3 regions of the Streptomyces sp. ATCC 21386 genome follow, and region 1 is predicted to be linked to each of the others. Evidence: riboswitches for the same ligand, from Rfam matches in the RefSeq annotation. Region 1 holds a riboswitch; each other region holds the start of a gene.

Evidence for each region. Region 1 has a riboswitch for thiamine pyrophosphate ahead of thiC (phosphomethylpyrimidine synthase ThiC). Riboswitches for the same ligand answer to the same signal wherever they lie in the genome.
Region 2: linked by a shared signal. The riboswitch ahead of thiO (glycine oxidase ThiO) and the one ahead of thiC (phosphomethylpyrimidine synthase ThiC) in region 1 are both predicted to bind thiamine pyrophosphate.
Region 3: linked by a shared signal. The riboswitch ahead of GWK25_RS08685 (thiamine ABC transporter substrate binding subunit) and the one ahead of thiC (phosphomethylpyrimidine synthase ThiC) in region 1 are both predicted to bind thiamine pyrophosphate.

What each region holds. Positions count from the first base shown of each region.
Region 1 covers NZ_JAAVVL010000001.1:9,699,141-9,705,810, forward strand. Annotated here, with positions in the region: gene GWK25_RS41755 (metallophosphoesterase) at 1-492, shown strand, start outside; gene GWK25_RS41760 (hypothetical protein) at 676-1,554, shown strand; gene thiC (phosphomethylpyrimidine synthase ThiC) at 1,757-3,583, opposite strand; TPP riboswitch at 3,576-3,732, opposite strand; gene GWK25_RS41770 (YibE/F family protein) at 3,804-5,318, shown strand; gene GWK25_RS41775 (SsgA family sporulation/cell division regulator) at 5,348-5,785, opposite strand; gene GWK25_RS41780 (IclR family transcriptional regulator) at 5,884-6,609, opposite strand.
Region 2 covers NZ_JAAVVL010000001.1:7,203,729-7,210,398, forward strand. Annotated here, with positions in the region: gene GWK25_RS30975 (NAD(P)/FAD-dependent oxidoreductase) at 1-719, opposite strand, end outside; gene GWK25_RS30980 (hypothetical protein) at 752-1,111, opposite strand; TPP riboswitch at 1,164-1,275, shown strand; gene thiO (glycine oxidase ThiO) at 1,273-2,448, shown strand; gene thiS (sulfur carrier protein ThiS) at 2,463-2,663, shown strand; gene GWK25_RS30995 (thiazole synthase) at 2,668-3,462, shown strand; gene pknB (Stk1 family PASTA domain-containing Ser/Thr kinase) at 3,626-5,545, shown strand; gene GWK25_RS31005 (deoxyribonuclease IV) at 5,613-6,545, shown strand; gene GWK25_RS31010 (sulfite oxidase-like oxidoreductase) at 6,625-6,670, opposite strand, start outside.
Region 3 covers NZ_JAAVVL010000001.1:1,967,645-1,974,314, reverse strand. Annotated here, with positions in the region: gene GWK25_RS08690 (iron ABC transporter permease) at 1-502, opposite strand, end outside; gene GWK25_RS08685 (thiamine ABC transporter substrate binding subunit) at 682-1,761, opposite strand; TPP riboswitch at 1,853-1,960, opposite strand; gene rlmN (23S rRNA (adenine(2503)-C(2))-methyltransferase RlmN) at 1,984-3,090, opposite strand; gene GWK25_RS08675 (IS1182 family transposase) at 3,420-5,066, opposite strand; gene GWK25_RS08670 (phosphatidate cytidylyltransferase) at 5,208-6,326, opposite strand; gene frr (ribosome recycling factor) at 6,326-6,670, opposite strand, start outside.

The sequences.
Region 1 (6,670 bases):
CTCCTCAACGGCGGCCAGAAGACCGACATGGACCGCCTCCAGGACCACCACCTCCAGTGGATGGCCCGTCTGGACGCCATGGAGGAGGTCGACGGCCACCTTCTGGTGCACTCCGACACCACCGCCTACCGCGACTACGGCGACTCCATCGAGGCGGTCAACGACACCATCCGCGAGACGATCACGCGCAACGACGCGGACGAGGTCTGGGACCTCTTCCGCAAGTTCACCCGCCGCTTCGCCTTCCGGGACGAGGGCGGCGCCGACGCCGTGCGCTCGCTGCTCGAAACCTACGGCGGCACCCGCATCGTCCACGGTCACAGCCCGATTCCCTACCTCCTGGGAGAGGTCGGCTCGGAGGACGGCGAGGACGGCGCGGGCCCCTCGGTCGACGGACCGTACACCTATGCGGACGGTCTGGCCGTCGCCATGGACGGCGGTGTCACCATGGCCGGAAAGCTGCTGGTCCAGGAACTTCCCCTGCCTACCTGAGCCGTCAGCGGGCAGGCGTTCCCGGTCGGAAGACTTCGCTGGCCAGGTGCCAATTTCTTCAAACCCCCTGTCACCGCCTGCCGTCACCGCTCTACCATCGGCTTATCCGTAGCAGGCTCCCCTCCGTTTCTGCCCGACGGCTCGTCAGCATGCCGAGCCACAAGCCCTACGGAGCATCGGGGGATGCAGATGAACAGCGTTCCGCAGCACCTGCTCAGTGAGGACCGCCAGGAGTACGAGCGGATCCTCGGCGAGGCGCTGCGCTCCGCACCACACCGCCCGGAATTCGCCGCCGGTCTCCAGCGGCTCAACACCGAACAGCTGCGCACGATGGCCCTCAACGCCTCGGCGATCATCACGGCCGCCGCGGCAACCGAATACCAGTACTACGTCAAGGTCCGCGACGAGTTCCGCAGCCCTCCGTCGGCCGCCACGCCCGCCTCCGAGAGGACCGCGCCCGGCTCCAGCGAGCCGGACGGCTCCACGGTGAACCTCGCCGCCACCGTGGGCGAGGTCACGGAGGCGGCGGGGGCGGGCGCCGGTGCGGTCGCCGCAGTACTCGCTCCGGTCCTCGCCGGAACCGCGGCGGTGCTCTTCCTGCTCGTGGGGTACGTCATGAAGGTGCTCGACCCCGAGCGGGCGATCGCCGAGACCCTCCTCACCACGGGTTGGGTCTTCGGTGCGGTCACCGCGGCGGCGATCCTGGTGGCCGCGGTCGGCCTCCTGCTCACGGCCCTGCGCAACAACGCCACCGCGCTCCTCGACGACGGAGCGCGCAGCGAGCTGAACGAGGAGTTGACCCGGGCCAGGGAAGCCTGGCGCGAAGCCCTCCTGGAGCGCGGCATCCTGCCGTTCCTCCGCGACGCCCTCGCGAACCCGGGTCCTGCTCTGCTGCTGGAGCCGGACCGTCCGGCCCCGCCCAGCCGTATGCCGCATCTCGGCTACAACCGTCCGAGCTTCAGCAGCAGCCCGGACAGCGGCAGCTCCGGCTCCCGGCCCAGTTACAGCAGCCCGGACTTCTCCAGCCCGGACTTCGGCGGCCCGGAACACCAGCCGGACTGACAACAGGCCTCAGGCCACCGCCCACACCGCGGCAGCGGGCTCTCCCGGCAACGGCCGGAAGAGCACCGCTCGTCGCCCGGGGACCGCGGTCCGCACGCAAGCACGAGGCACCGCGTCCAGGCAGCAGGAGCCACGACCGAGCCCCGGTCCCTCGGCCGTACGTGAACGCTCCCGCCGCCGTGCCCCGATCCCTCGTCGCCCCTCAGTCCGCCATCGGCAGATAGACCCGGTTCCCCGCCTCGGCGAACTCCTTGGACTTCTGGGCCATACCCGCCTCGATGTCGGCCCGGGAACCACCGTGCTCACGACGGATGTCCTGGGAGATCTTCATCGAGCAGAACTTCGGACCGCACATGGAGCAGAAGTGAGCCGTCTTGGCCGGCTCCGCCGGGAGGGTCTCGTCGTGGAACTCGCGGGCCGTATCGGGGTCGAGGGCCAGGTTGAACTGGTCCTCCCAGCGGAACTCGAAGCGAGCGTCCGACAACGCGTCGTCCCACTCCTGTGCGCCCGGGTGCCCCTTGGCGAGGTCCGCCGCGTGGGCCGCGATCTTGTAGGTGATGACGCCGGTCTTCACGTCGTCGCGATTGGGCAGTCCCAAGTGCTCCTTGGGCGTGACGTAGCAGAGCATCGCCGTGCCCCACCACGCGATCATCGCGGCGCCTATGCCCGAGGTGATGTGGTCGTACGCCGGTGCGACGTCCGTCGTCAGCGGGCCGAGCGTATAGAACGGAGCCTCATCGCAGATCTCCTGCTGCAGGTCGATGTTCTCCTTGATCTTGTGCATCGGGACATGGCCCGGGCCTTCGATCATGGTCTGTACGTGGAAACGCTTCGCCGTCCGGTTGAGTTCCCCGAGCGTGCGCAACTCCGCGAACTGGGCCTCGTCGTTGGCGTCGGCGATGGAACCGGGCCGCAGGCCGTCACCGAGGGAGTAGGTGACGTCGTAGGCGGCGAGGATCTCGCACAGTTCCTCGAAGTTCTCGTAGAGGAACGACTCCTTGTGGTGGGCGAGACACCAGGCCGCCATGATCGAACCACCGCGCGAGACGATGCCGGTCTTGCGGTTCGCGGTGAGCGGCACATACGCGAGGCGCACACCCGCGTGGACCGTCATGTAGTCCACGCCCTGTTCGGCCTGCTCGATGACGGTGTCCTTGTAGATCTCCCAGGTGAGCTCCTCGGCCTTGCCGTCGACCTTCTCCAGCGCCTGGTACAGCGGCACCGTGCCGATGGGGACGGGGGAGTTGCGCAGCACCCACTCGCGGGTGGTGTGGATGTTCCGGCCGGTGGACAGGTCCATGACCGTGTCGGCGCCCCAGCGGGTCGCCCAGGTCATCTTCTCGACCTCCTCCTCGATGGAGGAGGTGACCGCGGAGTTGCCGATGTTGGCGTTGACCTTCACCAGGAACCGCTTCCCGATGATCATCGGCTCGATCTCGGGGTGATTGACGTTAGCGGGCAGTACGGCCCGGCCTGCGGCGATCTCCTCGCGGACGACCTCCGGCGAGACGTTCTCCCGAACGGCCACGTACTCCATCTCGGGTGTGATCTCCCCGCGTCGTGCGTACGCGAGTTGGGTCACGGCCTGGCCGTCGCGGCTCCGGCGCGGCTGGCGCGGCCGCCCCGGGAACACCGCGTCGAGGTTGCGCAGCCCGCCGCGTGGCGAGGTGTGCTTGATCCCGTCGTCCTCGGGGCGGACGGGACGGCCCGCGTACTCCTCAGTGTCTCCCCTGGCGATGATCCAGTTCTCGCGCAGGGGGAGCAGTCCCCGCCTGACGTCGGTCTCCGCGGTCGGATCGGTGTACGGACCGGAGGTGTCGTACAGGGTGACGGACTGTCCGTTGGTGAGATGCACCTGGCGGACCGGCACCCGCAGATCGGGGCGTGAGCCCTCGATGTACGCCTTGTGCCAGCCGATGGACTTCCCGGCCTCCAGGGGCTGTTCACCCTGGCTGTTCTCACCCGGGGACGCGGCGGATGCCCCGTCCGTCTGGCTGGAGGCAGGCGTGCGTGTGTCCTCGATGGTCATGAGACCTACTCCCTACGCCGGCATTACCCGGTAACAGGTTCAGCGGTCGACGCAGCAATTTCCGCCCGACGATGTTCCACGTGAAACATCGCGTCTGCGGAGGTCAGCGCCCTCTCAGCCCGGTGCTCCGAGCTCCCGCGTGTGCAAAGGTGCCTCCACGCTAGCGGCAGATGTGGCGCGGTGAACAGTGGGCATCGCTCGTTCTTGCGATGATCGGTCGGTGACCACGACGCAGCAGCCCCCGCCTCCGCCCCACGAGCCGCCCCACGGCCATGGCCCTGGAAACGGCCATGGCCGTGGCTCCGACGGTGGCCATGGATACGGCTCCGGAGGCGGCCACGGCTCCGGCGGCGGCCCTGGCTCTGGAGGGGGACACGGCTCCGGCGGGGGACACGGCTCCGGCGGAGGGCACGACCAAGGCCCGTCCTCCGGTGGCGGCCACGGCCATTCGCACAGCCATGGCCACGGTCCCGCCGCGCCCGTGTCGCAGCACCTGCGCAAGGTCATCGCGGCGGTGCTGATCCCCTTCGCGACCGCGGTCGTCGTGGGTCTCGTCGTGCTCTGGCCCGGCGGCGCCCCGGCCCACGAACGCACCGGGGTGGGCTTCGACCGACAGACACAGCAGGCCACCGTCACCAAGGTCGAAGAGGTCAGCTGTTCGTCGGTGAACGCCTCGGGCGGGACCCCGACCGGCGACACGTCCACCGCCGAGGGCTCGTCGGCCCAGCAGCAGGCGAACGGCACCTGCAAGAAGGCCACGGTCCGGGTCGACACCGGTGACGACAAGGGCCGTACCTTCACCGAGATCGTCCAGCCCGACCAGTCACGGCAGTTGGAGCAGGGCCAGGAGGTCGTGGTCGCCTACGAACCCGCCGCGCCCAAGGATTTGCAGTACTCGGTGACCGATGTGAACCGGAAGTTCCCGATGGTGCTGCTCGCCGGGATCTTCGCACTCGCCGTGGTGGCCGTGGGCCGGATGCGCGGTCTCATGGCCCTGGTGGCGCTGGCCATCAGCTTCCTGGTGCTGACCCTCTTCATCCTGCCGGCCATCCTGCAGGGTTCGAACCCGCTGGTGGTGGCGGTGGTCGGGGCGAGCGCCATCATGCTCATCGCCCTCTACATGTGCCACGGGCTCTCGGCCCGGACCTCCGTGGCGGTGATCGGCACCCTGATCTCGCTGCTGTTGATCGGCCTGTTGGGTTCGGGTTTCATCGGCTCGGCCTACCTGACCGGCAACACGGACGACAACACCGGTCTGATCCATGGGCTGTACCCGACGATCGACATGAGCGGCCTGTTGCTCGCGGGCGTCATCATCGGCTCGCTCGGCGTGCTCGACGACGTGACGGTCACCCAGACGTCGGCGGTGTGGGAGCTGCACGAGGCCAATCCGATGATGGGCTGGCGGAACCTGTACCGCGCGGGCATCCGGATCGGCCGCGACCACATCGCATCGGTGGTCAACACTCTCGTTCTGGCCTATGCCGGTGCCGCGCTGCCGCTGCTCCTGCTCTTCTCGATCGCGCAGAGCAGTGTCGGCACGGTCGCCAACAGCGAGCTCGTCGCGGAGGAGATCGTGCGCACGCTCGTCGGCTCGATCGGCCTGGTCGCATCGGTGCCGGTGACCACCGCGCTGGCCGCCCTGGTCGTCTCCGCCGACCGTCCGAACAGCGCCGAAGCTGCGTCCGCCTCCGCTCCGGCCCGTGGTGGAAGGGGGCGCCGCCGCAAGCGCTGAAGCGTTACGTCACCCCGGCGCCGTAACGTTCAGCCCGCGCTCTGCTCCTCGGCCAGGATGCGGTCCAGCGCCTCGTCGAGCAGGGCGTCGAAGTCGGCGAGGGAACGCTCCTGCCCCAGCGGCACGATCTTGTCCGTGCGGTCCAGGAAGGCCACCAGCGGCGCCGTGCCGACCCGGAACATCGCCTGGTCGCTCCCCACCTGCAGGCGGATCAGGACCTCGCCGAACGTCTCCGGGTCGGCGGGCGCGATGTGGACGTCCCCGTCCCCGCACGGCCGCCCGACTCCGTCGATGAGCAACTCCCGCCCGAACGCCCAGGTCACCGGGGCATCTCCGGGCAGATGAAAGGTCAGCCGCACGGCGTAGGGATCACAGGTCTCGTAACGCAGCTCCACCGGAATACGGAAGGAGAGTTCTTCCGAGACGAGGAAGCTCATCATGACCTCTGCCTGTACCGACTCGCGCATCGCCTACCCCGCCGTGATCGTCGACTGGCCAGGAATCATCCGCCTGACACCCCTGGAAGTTTGCTGAAAGTACACGAGAGATCACAAGGAGTGATTTTTCAGATGCTGATAGAGATCGCGAGTGTCCCTAGCAGCTTCCCGATCTCCGTCTGCAACTGATGGGCCACCGGCATCAGTCGGGCCGCCTGGTGCGAGGGCAGCGAGATGGCGAGGGCCCCGGCAGTCGCCCCCACGGTGAGGGGAAGCGCGGCACAGACCGTCCCGAGGGCGTACTCCTGGTGCTCCACCACCGGTTCCATGCGCCCGAGGCGCCCGAGGCGCCGGAGGAGCGTCTCCTCGTCGCGAACCGTGTACGGGGTGAGGGACTGAGCCGGGTGGCGGTCCAGGTGGTCGAGGCGGGCCTCCTCGCTCAGTTGGGACAGCAGGCACTGTCCGACGGCGTGGGCGTGCGCCGTCTCGCGGAAGTCGGCCCATTCCTCGACGGCAGGGATGCTCGGGCTGTCGGCGACGCACATGACCTCGATCTCGCCGTCCCGGTAGGTGGCGAAGTAGACGGGGACGCCCAGGGTGTCGCGCCAGTGCGCCAGCGCCTCGCTCACCGTGCTGCGACGTTTCTGCTGCGCTCCGCTGCTGCTCAGCCTCTCCGCCGCCTCACCGAGGAAGAACAGGCCCTTCTCCCGGCGCAGATAACCCTCGTGCACCAGGGTGCGAAGCAGGTGGTAGGCCGTGGGCAGCGCGAGACCGGCGTCCCGTGCCAACTGTTTGGCGGGTGCTCCGTGTTCCCGCTCGGCGACGGCCTCCAGCAGCCGCATCGCCCTCTGCACGGATCCGATGAGGGTCCCGGAGTTCGCCTCCGGCACGGTCGGCGGCGCGGGAGAGGGGATG
Region 2 (6,670 bases), 2.5 Mb from region 1:
CCGATGCCGACGACGACCGCGCCCGCCGGGACCAGGGTGCCGTCGTCCAGGACCACCGTCCCGGGCTCGACGCGCGCCACGCGCGCGTGGGTGCGCAGGGTGGCGCCGCTGTCGGCGTACCAGGCGGTCATCGGGGCGGCCACCTCCGCGGGGAGCGCGCCCGCGAGCGGGCGGTCCGCCGCCTCGACGACCGTGACCGCGCAGCCCGCCTCGCGCGCGGCCGTGGCGAACTCCGCGCCGATCCAGCCCGCGCCCACGACCACGATGTCGTGCTGCCGTGCCAGCACGGGCCGCAGCCGCTCGGCGTCGTCCAGGGTGCGCAGCAGATGCACCCCGGGCACCCCCTCGACGCCCGGCAGCCGGACCGGTTCGGCGCCGGTCGCGACGACGAGGACGTCGTACGGGACGGGCCCGGCGGCCGTGTCGAGTTCGTGGCCGGCGGGGCGCAGGCCGGTGACCTCGCGGCCCAGCCGGAGGTCGATGCCGAGCGCCTCGAAGTCGACGTCGAAGGCGGAGCCCTCGGCGTTGCCGAGCAGGACGGCCTTGGACAGCGGCGGCCGGTCGTACGGCTGGTGCGGCTCGGCGCCGAGCAGGATCACGTCGCCGGTGAAGCCCTGTTCCCGCAGGGCGACCGCCGTCTGCACGCCCGCCATTCCCGCGCCCACCACGACCACGCGCCGCGCCGGTGATCCGCCCCTCAGCTGCGTCTGCTCGCTCACCCGATCACCATAGACAACTGATATTCGGTCAGTCAGGGGGTGGGGTCCGTCGGCTCGTCGACCTGCTCCACCACGCTCGTCCCGCTGCCGGTCCGCGACTCCCACTCCCAGGTCTCCTCCAGCCGGACCCGCCCGTCGGGCAGTTCGACGACGAGGGACACGCAGTGCCCCGAGGCGGTCGTCCCGTCGGTCTTCAACTGCACATAGCGGAAGTCCAGCCGGTCCCCCGCCCGCGTGCCCACGAGCCGGCCGCGCACGACGTCGCCGCCCGCGTAGTCGGCCCAGACCTCGCCGTCCTCCTCGTGGTACGTGAACCGGGTGCGGGTGCCCACCTGACCTGGGGCTTGGTCGGCGACGGGGGCGAGGACGAGACCGTCGAGCGAGCGGGCCATGGGCACGGGCTCCCTTACTGAGGCGATCGGCGGGGGCTAGGGTGGGCCACCGTAGAGCACTCGCGGGAGCCCGGACGCACCGGGCTGAGAGGGAGGCTGGCGGCCTCCGACCGTACGAACCTGATCCGGGTCATGCCGGCGAAGGGAGGGGCTGGACGCCCATGTCGCGTACGCACACGTCAGACGTCCTCGTCGTGGGGGGCGGAATCATCGGTCTCGTCACGGCGTGGCGGTCCGCGCAGCGCGGGTTCGCCACGGCCGTCGTCGATCCCGAGCCCGGCGGCGGGGCCGCGCGGGTGGCGGCCGGGATGCTCGCCGCCGTGACCGAACTGCACTACGGCGAGCAGACGCTGCTGGGGCTCAACCTGGAGTCCGCGCGCCGCTATCCGGACTTCGCCGCCGAGCTCACCGAGGTCACCGGCCTCGACCTCGGCTACCGCCGCTCGGGCACCCTCGCCGTCGCGCTCGACGCCGACGACCGCGCCCATCTGCGCGAACTGCACGCCCTGCAACGCCGCTCGGGCCTCGACTCGGAGTGGCTGAGCGGACGGGAGTGCCGTCGCCTGGAACCGATGCTCGCGCCCGGCGTGCGTGGCGGGCTGCGGGTCGACGGGGACCACCAGGTCGACCCGAGGCGGCTCTCCGCGGCCCTGGTGAGGGCCTGCGAACGCGCCGGGGTGGTGTTCCACCGGAGCTGGGCCGAGGAGCTGTCGGTGGCCCGGGAGCGGGCCACGGGGGTCCGCACCGGCGCGGGCGACCGGCTGGACGCCGGGCACACCGTCCTCGCCGGGGGCAGCCTCAGCGGGCGGCTCGCCGGGGTCCCGGCCGAAGTGCGGCCGCCGGTGCGGCCGGTGAAGGGGCAGGTGCTGCGGCTGACCGTCCCGAAGCCGTACGCGCCCTTCCTGAGCCGTACCGTGCGGGCCGTGGTGCGCGGCAGCCAGGTCTATCTGGTGCCGCGCGAGAACGGCGAACTCGTCGTCGGCGCGACCAGCGAGGAACAGGGCTGGGACACGACGGTCACCGCGGGCGGGGTGTACGAACTGCTGCGGGACGCCCACGAACTCGTGCCCGGGATCACCGAACTACCGCTCACCGAGACCCGCGCGGGACTACGGCCCGCCTCCCCCGACAACGCCCCGCTCCTCGGCCCGAGCGGACTGGACGGTCTGCTCCTCGCGACGGGCCACTACCGCAACGGGGTGCTGCTCACGCCGGTCACCGGCGACGTCCTGGCCGAGGTGCTGACCACCGGTGAACTGCCGGCGGAGGCACGCGACTTCACCCCCTTGCGGTTCCGCGCCGGCGCGGCCCGCGAACTCCTGGAGCAGCCCGTATGAGCACCACCGGGACCCTGACCGTGTCCGTCAACGGGGAGCGGCGGCAGATCGCCCCCGGCACGGCCCTCGACGCGATCGTGCGGACGCTCACGCCGTCCGTCTCCGGGGTCGCCGCCGCTCTCAACGAAACCGTCGTCCCGCGCGCGCGGTGGACGACCACCGCCCTCGCCGAGGGGGACCGTGTCGAGGTCCTCACCGCCGTCCAAGGAGGCTGATCCCATGGCAGACGACCCCTTCGTCCTCGGCGGTACGACCTACGCGTCCCGTCTGATCATGGGCACCGGCGGCGCGAGCGGCCTGGACGTCCTGGAGCGCGCGCTGGTGGCCTCCGGCACGGAGCTGACCACGGTCGCGATGCGCCGGGTGAACGCCGACGTGCACGGCTCGGTGCTGTCGGTGCTCGACCGGCTCGGCATCCGGGTGCTGCCCAACACGGCCGGCTGCTTCACGGCGGGCGAGGCCGTGCTGACGGCCCGCCTCGCGCGTGAGGCGCTCGGTACGTCCCTGGTCAAGCTGGAGGTCATCGCCGACGAGCGCACCCTGCTGCCGGACCCGATCGAACTCCTCGACGCCGCCGAGACGCTCGTCGACGACGGTTTCACGGTGCTGCCGTACACGAACGACGACCCCGTGCTCGCGCGCAAGCTCCAGGACGTGGGCTGTGCCGCGATCATGCCGCTCGGGTCGCCCATCGGCTCCGGGCTCGGCATCCGCAACCCGCACAACTTCCAGCTGATCGTCGAGCACGCGCGCGTGCCGGTGATCCTGGACGCCGGCGCGGGGACGGCGTCGGACGTCGCGCTGGCGATGGAGCTGGGGTGCGCGGGCGTCATGCTCGCCTCCGCGGTGACCCGGGCGCAGGAGCCGGTCCTGATGGCCGAGGGCATGCGGCACGCGGTGGAGGCCGGACGGCTGGCGTACCGGGCGGGCCGCATCCCCCGCCGTCACTTCGCGGAGGCCTCGTCGCCCGGCGAGGGACTGGCGCGGCTGGATCCGGAACGCCCCGCGTTCTGAGGCGGAGCTCACGCCGCCCCACCCCTCACTCGAACAGTCGAACGAGTTCCGTCGGAGACCCGCTCGTCACAGCCCTCCGGTCTCGGTCACAGCTCTGCTGCAGTACGTCTCCCGGCTCCCGGGACCCGTGGGCCTGTCGGCGGCGGCTCGTACACTCACCTGCGTGGACACGACCCTTCAGGACCCGCTTGTCGGCCAGGTGCTCGACGGTCGGTATCGAGTCGAGGCGCGGATCGCCGTCGGCGGGATGGCCACGGTCTACAGGACCGTGGACACCCGCCTCGACCGCGTGCTCGCGCTCAAGGTGATGCATCCGACGCTGGCCGCGGACCGGACGTTCGTCGAGCGGTTCATCCGGGAGGCGAAGTCGGTGGCCCGGCTCTCCCACCCGAACGTGGTGGGGGTCTACGACCAGGGCACCGACGGCTCGTACGTCTACCTCGCGATGGAGTACGTCGCCGGCTGCACCCTGCGGGACGTGCTGCGCGAGCGCGGAGCGCTGCAGCCCCGCGCCGCGCTGGACATCCTGGAGCCGGTGCTCGCCGCGCTGGGCGCAGCGCACCGCGCCGGGTTCGTGCACCGGGACATGAAGCCGGAGAACGTGCTGATAGGGGACGACGGCCGGGTCAAGGTCGCCGACTTCGGGCTCGTCCGGGCCGTGGACACCGTCACCAGCACGACCGGCGCCGTCCTCGGCACCGTCTCCTACCTGGCCCCCGAGCAGCTGGAGCACGGCACGACCGACACCCGTGTCGACGTGTACGCGTGCGGCGTGATGCTCTACGAGATGCTCACCGGCGGCAAGCCGCACGCAGGCGACTCCCCCGCGCAGGTGCTCTACCACGCGCTCCACGACGACGTGCCGCCCCCCTCGGCCGCGGTGCCGGGGCTGCCCTACGACCTGGACGCGCTGGTCGCCTCGGCGACCGCCCGCAATGCGGAGCTGCGGCCGTACGACGCCGTGGCGCTGCTCGCGCAGACACTGGAGGCGCGGGCCGCGCTGAGCGCCGAGCAGCTGGACGCGGTGCCGCCGCAGGCGATAGCCGACGGCCACGACACCGCGGAGGACCGGACGAGCGTGATCCCGCGTTCCCTGTCCGTGTCGCGGTCGGTGGGGCTCGATCCCGACGAGCGGTTGCACCGCACCAGCCGGTTCGACGCGCCTGTGCCGCCGCCCCGGCGCGGCCGCGCCTCCGCCGCGCCCCGGCGCGGGCTGTGGGCGGTCGTCGTCGCCGTGGTGCTCGTCCTGGGCGTGGGCGGCGGCGTCTGGTACATCAACTCGGGTCAGTTCACACAGGTCCCGGCCGTGTTGCAGCAGAGCGAGGCGGACGCCACGAAGCGGCTGGAGGGCGCCGGGCTGGACGTCGACGTCGAGCGGGCGTTCAGTGACACCGTCAAGCGCGGCCGGGTGATCGGCACCGACCCGGCGCCCGGCGAGCGGATCCGGGACAACGACACCGTGACGGTGACGATCTCCAAGGGTCCGCAGACCGTGAAGGTGCCCGATCTCCAGGGTTACCGGCTGGATGCCGCGAAGACCGAACTGAAGGACGCCGGGCTCGAACCGGGCGTGGTGACGCGGGAGTTCAGCGACGAGGTCATCAGGGGGCAGGTGATCAGCACCCAGCCGGGGACGGGCACCGAGATCTCGTCCGGCTCGGCGGTCAGGATCGTGGTCAGCCGGGGCGCCCCGGTGGAGGTGCCCGATGTGTCGGGCTCGTCGGTCGCGGACGCCACCTCCGAGCTGGAGCAGGCGGGCCTGAAGGTGAAGTTCGCCTCCGGGCGGGTCAACTCCGAGTTCGACAAGGGGCTCGTGGCCGAGCAGGCTCCCGGGGCGGGCAAGCAGGTCGGCCAGGGCGACACCGTCACCCTGACGCTCTCCAAGGGGCCCGTGATGGTCGAGGTCCCCGACGTCGTGGGCGACAGCGTCGACGAGGCGACCCGGCGCCTCAAGGACGCCGGCTTCGAGGTCGAGGAGGACCGGGGGCTCCTCGGGCTCTTCGGCGACGAGGTCAGGAGCCAGTCCGTGGACGGCGGGGACACGGCGCCCAAGGGCTCGACCATCACCATCGAGATCCGCTGACGGACCGGCCCGGCCGTCGCCTCGAACCGGCGGCCGGGCGCCTCGGACCGCATGACACCCTGGTGCGGTGAGCACTCAGCAGTCCCCCGGACTTCCGGCCCCCGCCCCCGGACTCCCCGGCACCGCCCCCGGTCCCGTCGGCCCTTCCCGCAACCCCGTCGGCGGCCATGTGCCCGTCGCCGGCGGCCTGAACTCCGTCGGGCTGACCTACGCCCGCGATCTGAAGGCCGAGACCGTGCAGGTCTTCGTCGCCAACCCGCGCGGCTGGGCGACCCCGGCCGGCAACCCCCGGCAGGACGAGGAATTCCGCGCGGCCTGCGCCGAGGAGTCGATCCCCGCCTACGTCCACGCGCCGTACCTGATCAACTTCGGTTCGCACACCGAGGCGACGGCGGAGAGGTCCGTGGAGTCGATGCGGCACTCGCTGCGCCGGGGCCGGGAGATCGGCGCGCTCGGGGTGGTCGTGCACACGGGCAGCGCGACCGGCGGCCGGGACCGGTCGGTGGCACTCAAGCAGGTACGGGAGTATCTGCTGCCGCTGCTGGACGAGTTGACCCACGACGACGACCCGTATCTGCTGCTGGAGTCGACGGCCGGCCAGGGGGCCTCGCTCTGTTCCCGCACCTGGGACTTCGGGCCGTACTTCGAGGCGCTGGACGCCCATCCGAAGCTGGGGGTCTGCCTGGACACCTGCCACATCTTCGCCGCGGGCCACGACCTGACCGGGCCCGACGGCATGCACCGGACGCTGGACCTGCTGGTGGACACCGTGGGCGAGGGACGGCTGAAGCTGATCCACGCCAACGACTCCAAGGACGTGGTCGGCGCCCACAAGGACCGTCACGAGAACATCGGCTCCGGACACATCGGCGAGGACCCGTTCCGCGCCCTGATGACCCACCCCGCCACGCGGGGCGTCCCGCTGATCATCGAGACCCCCGGCGGCAAGGAGGGCCACGCGGCGGACGTGGAACGCCTGAAGAAACTCAGGGACGGCTGACGCCCCCGAGGCCGGATCACCGACGCCGGATCACCGCCGCCGGAGCGGGTCCGCTCCGGCGGCGGTCCCGCGCCGGCCGTCAGAGTTCGGGGCCGTCGCCCGGTTCCTCCTGGTAGGAGTAGCGC
Region 3 (6,670 bases), 7.7 Mb from region 1:
CGAACGGGGAGGCGCCGAGCATCCGCGCGGCCTCCTCCTGCCGCGGGTCGAGCTGCGACCAGAGCCCGCCGACGGTCCGTACGACGACCGCGTAGTTGAAGAACACATGGGCGAGGAGGATCGCCCAGACCGTCGTGTCCAGCCTCATGCCCCACAGCTCGTCGAAGAGCCCGCCGCGCCCGACCAGCGCGAGGAACGCGGTCCCGACGACCACGGTCGGCAGGACGAACGGCACGGTCACGACCGCCCGCAGGAGTTCCTTGCCCCTGAAATCGAAGCGCGCGAACACATACGCGCCGGGGAGCGCGATCACCAGCGTGAGCGCGGTCGAGACGAGCGCCTGCCAGGTGGTGAACCAGAGCACGTGCCGGATCCCGGCGTCCGCCAGCACCTCCCCGATCCGCCCGAGGTGCCAGGTGCCGTCCGCCTTGAGCCCCCGGACGACGATCGCGGCGACGGGGTGGGCGAAGAAGACCCCGAAGAAGACGACGGGCAGCGCCATGAGACCGAGCCGAGCCGCCCCGCCCGACCGACCGGGACGGGGTGAACGGGGTCGACGGGACGGACGAGATCGACGCGCTGCGACCTGGACCGACCCGACGTCCCCACCCGAACCGGCGCCCTCGGCCGTCTCGGCTGCCTCAACCGCCTTGGCCGCCTTGACTGCCTCAGCAGCCTTGGCTACTTCAGTACGAGGGAGGTCCACGACTTGACCCACTGGTCGCGGTTCTCGGCGATCTTCTCCGGCGCCATGGTCTCGGGGTCCTTCGCCGCGGGCCCGTACTCGGTGAACTCGGCCGGCACGGACGCCCCCTCGACGACCGGGTACACGAACATGTTGAGCGGCATGTCCTCCTGGAACCGCTTCGAGATCAGGAAGTCGATCAGCGCCTTGCCGCCCTCGGCGTTCTTCGCGTTGCTCAGCAGCCCAGCGAACTCGATCTGCCGGAAGCAGGTGCCCTCGGCGACCCCGGTCGGCGCGGTCTTCGGGCGCGGGTCCGCGTAGACGACCTCGGCGGGCGGCGAGGAGGCGTACGAGACGACGAGCGGCCGGTCGCCCCCGGCCTTCTTGCCGTCCGTCGATCCGGAGAACTCCTGGTAGTACGCCTGCTCCCAGCCGTCGACGACCTTCACCCCGTTGGCCTTGAGCTTCTCCCAGTAGCCCTCCCAGCCTCCGTCGCCGTACTTCGCGGCCGTACCGAGGACGAAGCCGAGCCCAGGCGAGGAGGTGGAGGCGTTCTCGGTGACGAGGAGGTCCTTGTACTCGGGCTTGATCAGATCGTCGAAGGTCTTCGGCGGCTCGATCTTGTTCTTCTCGAAGTACGCCTTGTCGTAGTTGACGCAGATGTCACCGGAGTCGATGGGCGTGACCCGGTGCTCGTCCTTGTCCAGCTGGTACTCGGCCCCGACCTTGTCGAGCCCCTTCGCCTCGTACTGCTGGAAGAGGCCGTTGTCGAGGGCGCGCGAGAGCAGCGTGTTGTCGACGCCGAAGAAGACGTCGCCCTGCGGGTTGTCCTTGGTCAGGATGGCCTGGTTGACGGCCTGCCCGGCGTCGCCGCTCTTCAGCACCTTGACCTTGTACCCGGACTCCTTCTCGAACGCCTTCAGCACGTCCTTGGAGTAGGCGAAGGAGCCGTGGCTGACGAGGGTGACGGTCTTGGAGTCGCCGGCACCGGTGTCGTCCGAGGACGAGCCGCACGCGGACAGCGTGACGAGCCCGAGGCCGACGACGAGAACCGTTGCTCTCCTGGTGATGCCCACTGAATTCAATCCTCCTGGAAGTGACCAGGAAGAGACGCGGCCCCGCCCGGGACCCTTGTCGATTCGAGGGCTCCCGGGCAGGGCGCAACAGCTTGAGTGATGACCGAACTTCCTACCCAGAATGACCTGGGCGAGGTTCAGAGGGTCTGCGGCCCGGATGCCGCACTCTCAGCGCTGTGGCGCTCCCCTGTCGGAATATGGATATGTACGTACGGGCTCAGACTACCTCTCGGTCGCCGCGAGCTGACCGCACGCCCCGTCGATCTCCTGGCCCCGGGTGTCCCGGATGGTCACCGGCACGCCGTGGGCGGCGATGGCCTCGACGAACGCCTTCTCGTCCTCGGGCCGGGAGGCGGTCCACTTGGAGCCCGGGGTGGGGTTCAGCGGGATCAGGTTCACATGCACCGGCTTGCCCTTGAGCAGCCGGCCCAGCCGGTCACCGCGCCACGCCTGGTCGTTGATGTCCCGGATCAGCGCGTACTCGATGGACAGCCGACGCCCGGACTTGGCCGCGTACTCCCACCCGGCGTCCAGGACCTCGCGCACCTTCCACCGGGTGTTCACGGGGACGAGGGTGTCGCGCAGTTCGTCGTCCGGGGCGTGCAGGGAGATGGCGAGCCGGCACTTGAAGCCCTCGTCGGAGAACCGGTGGATGGCGGGCACCAGTCCGACCGTGGACACGGTGATGCCGCGCTGCGACAGCCCCAGCCCGTCCGGCTCCGGATCGGTGAGCCGGCGAATGGCCCCGACGACCCGGTTGTAGTTGGCGAGCGGCTCGCCCATCCCCATGAAGACGATGTTGGACAGCCGCGCGGGCCCGCCGGGAATCTCACCGTCCCTGAGGGCCCTCATCCCGTCCACGATCTGATGGACGATCTCGGCGGTGGACAGATTCCGGTCCAGCCCGGCCTGTCCGGTCGCGCAGAACGGACAGTTCATCCCGCATCCGGCCTGCGAGCTGATGCACATGGTGACCCGGTCCGGGTACCGCATCAGCACCGACTCCACGAGCGTCCCGTCGAACAGCCGCCACAGCGTCTTGCGGGTGGTCTCCTGGTCCGTCGACAGATGCCGCACGACCGTCATCAGCTCAGGAAGCAGCGCCTCCTGGAGCTTCGTCCGCGCACCCGCGGGGATGTCGGTCCACTGCTCCGGGTCGTGCGCGTACCGCGCGAAGTAGTGCTGGGACAGCTGCTTGGCGCGAAACGGCTTCTCCCCGATCGCGGCAACAGCCTCCTTCCGCTCCGCAGGCGAAAGATCAGCAAGATGCCGCGGCGGCTTCTTGGCTCCGCGGGGGGCGACGAATGTGAGTTCTCCGGGCTTCGGCATAACCCGTCAAGTGTCGCAGATCAATCTGTATGGCCCGGGCCAGTCGTCGGCTCAGAAGATTCCGCCCACCACGCTCACGACCCACGCGCCGTAGTTCTTCCAGCGATGTGACATCCGGCAGTACAGCCGCGGCCTGCGTCGGCCCGCCTGGTCGATGAGTGTCTGGCACCAGCGGCACGGCAGATCGCCGTGATATCTGCCGTCGTCCCCCACCCGCGCTCTCCCCATGGACACGGATCCTATCGATGTCCGCCGATCTCGCGAGGGGCTGTGGCAAAGGGCCCCGCCCTGGAACCAGGACGCTGTTGGTAAATCCGCCCCGCTGGATCTCATTCAGCGGGGCGGAGTGCTGCGAAGGGTGAGGTGCGGGTGCGGGCGAGCGGTCTGCCGGTGAGCCAGGCATCGATGCGGGCGAGGTTGATGGCGGCGCCGGTGAAGTGGTGTTGCAGCCGGGTTTTGGCGAGGCCGCGGTAGCGGGATCTGCGCAGGCCGAATGCCTGGACGCCTTGGGAGATGGTGCCCTCGACGCCGGCGCGGTGTCCGTAGCGGCGGCGCCAGTGGTGGGTGTCCTGCTCGGTGCGGGCCTGCTGGAGGATCTCGTGTTCGGCTTTGGGGCGCAGGGTCAGATTGCGGCCGGTTTCGGCGGTGGTGCAGGAAGTCCGCAGTTCACAGGGGGTGCAGTGGCGTTCGGCGAAGCGGACGCGGGTGACCGGGGTGCCGCGGTGGCTCTGGGCGTCTCTCCACTGGACGCTGGTGTGGCCGCCGGGGCAGACGGCCTGGCGTTGCTCCCAGTCGACGGTGAAGCGCGTGCTGTCGAAGACGTCGCCGGTTGCCTGTTGCCGGATGGTGTTCTTCCCGACCGGTCCGACGAGGGTGATGCTGTGATCGCGGCGGGCGTGGTGGATCTGCTCGGCGTCGACGTATCCGGCGTCCAGCAGGTGTTCGTCCGGCACCAGTTGGCGGTCGGCAAGGGCGGTGTGGATGTCCTCCAGCACGGCGTTGTCGGTCACCGGTGCCGGGGTGGTGTGGATGTGGGTGATCAGGTGCGGGGCGTCGGGCTCGCAGGTCTCGCTGAGGTGGACCTTGTATCCGGACCAGGCCAGATCGCGCTTCGCTCCGGTCCTGGCCCCGGGCTCGTGCGGGGTGCGTAAGCGGATCAGGCCGGGCGGGGTGTTCTTCGGCTCCCGCCAGCGCACGGTGCCGTCGACGCGGTGAAACTGCTGCACCCAGGTCTGGCGGAGGAACTCCACCGCGGGAAGACGCTGCAGGCCGGGCGGTGCCGATGTCGACCAGACCGCTTCCAGCAGCACCGTGCCGTCGGCCCCGCACTGGTCGCCGTGCTCGATCCGGGCGGCCCACCGGGACGGGAAACGGCTGTCCTCCGGACGCGCCGAGTACCGGTCGAACCACTCCGGCGCAGCCAACCCCATCAGCCAGTCCCCGGCCGCCTCGGCGATCTGGTTCAAAGCCGCCCGCAGTGTCTCGACCACGAACTCCAGCCGGCTCAGATCCCTGGTCACGGCCAGTACATGGGTGGCGTCCGTGCGCTGCCGGTTACCCGCCTTGACCAGCCCGGCCTCCCCGGCGGCCGTCAGCACCGCGTCGAACACCGCCCGGCCCGCATCCGACTCGGTCAGCCGGGCCCGGAACTCGCTGAGCACGGAGAAGTCGAACCCCACGTCGGCCAGCTCCAGCGACAGGGCGTACTTCCAGTCCAGACGCGAACGGACCGCGTGCGCAGCCTGCCGGTCGGTCAGACCCTCGGCGAACTGCAACACCGACACCAGCGCCAGCCGCGCCGGCGAGACCACCGGCCGCCCCCGCGCCGAGAACAACTCCTCGAAGTCGGCATCGGCGAAGACCGGCCCGAGCGCATCCCGAACCCGCATCACCAGACACCCCTTCGGAAACACCGCACGCGCCAGCCGCGCGGTCTCCTCCGGAATCTCCGCCAGATCCACCCCACGCAACGACACGAACCCACCCCACGAACATGACGACGGCCTGCACAACCCCAACGGGGTCGTGCAGGCCGTCGTCACGCAGGCCCCCGGATTTACCAACAGCGTCCTGGAACCAGGACGGGGCCCACTCGGCTCGGCAGGCTCGATCGACGCTCAGCCCGAGCCCACGAACAGCACCAGCAGCAGCCAGACCACCGGGGCCGTCGGGAGCAGCGAGTCCAGGCGGTCCATGATGCCGCCGTGGCCCGGCAGGAGCGTGCCCATGTCCTTGATGCCGAGGTCCCGCTTGATCATGGACTCGCCGAGGTCGCCCAGCGTGGCGCTGGCCGCGACGGCGAGACCGAGGAGCAGGCCCTGCCACCAGGCGCCGTCGTCGATGACGAACTCCATGAGCAGCGCGCCCGCGACCATGGCGAAGGCGATTGCGCCGAGCAGCCCCTCGCGGGTCTTGCCGGGACTGATGCGCGGCGCCAGCTTGTGCGTGCCGAAGCGCCAGCCGACGGCATACGCGCCCGTGTCGCTGACGACGGTGAGCAGCAGAAACACCAGGACCCGCTGCGGCCCGTCGTCGGCGGCGAGCATGAGCGCGACGAACGTGGCCAGGAACGGCACGTAGAACGCGGCGAAGACCCCCGCGGTGACGTCCTTCAGATAGTTCTCCGGCGGTTCCGTCATCCGCCAGACGAGGACGGCGAGCGCGGTGAGCGCCATGGCCACCCAGGCCCCCTCGGGCCCGCGGACGTACCCGGCGACGACCATGGCCGCCCCGCCGACCGCGAGCGGCACGAGGGGCGCCTTGATGCCCTTGCGTTCCGCCAGGCGCGAGGTGAGCTCCCACAGCCCCACCACCACGGCGACCGCTATCACCCCGACGAAGGCCGCCTTGACGATGAACAGCGAGGCGACGATGACCACACCGAGGCCGACGCCGACCCCTATGGCGGCGCCCAGGTCACGGCCCGCGCTCTTCTTCTGCGGGGCGGGCTGTGGGGCGTCGGGCATGGGCTCCGGCTTCTGCGGCGCCGCCCCGTGGGGCTGCGCCGACGGCGTCTCGTCGCGGAAGGGGGGACCGGCCTGCCGAGCGGCCCCCCGGTCGTCGTCCTGGTTCCCGCCATGCGCGGGTACATCGGGCACGATGGGCATGGGGCGAGTCTGCTGGGCCTCAGGCGCATCGTACGTGGGACCCGCCGGGGCTTGCCCCTGGACAGGTCCCCGGTCGGTCGGCGCCCAGTACCCGGCTTGTGACGGCGCCCCCCAGGAAGAGTCGTTCATCAGACCTCGAGGAGCTCCGCTTCCTTGTGCTTGAGCAGCTCGTCCACCTGAGCGACGTACTTCGCGGTGGTGTCGTCGAGCTCCTTCTCCGCACGGCGGCCCTCGTCCTCGCCGACCTCGCCGTCCTTGACGAGCTTGTCGATCGCGTCCTTGGCCTTGCGGCGGACCGAGCGGATGGACACCTTGGAGTCCTCCGCCTTGCTCTTGGCGACCTTGATGTACTCGCGGCGGCGCTCCTCGGTGAGCTCGGGGAACACCACCCGGATGATGTTGCCGTCGTTGCTCGGGTTGACGCCGAGGTCGGAGTCGCGGATCGCCTGCTCGATGTTGCGCAGGGCCGTCTT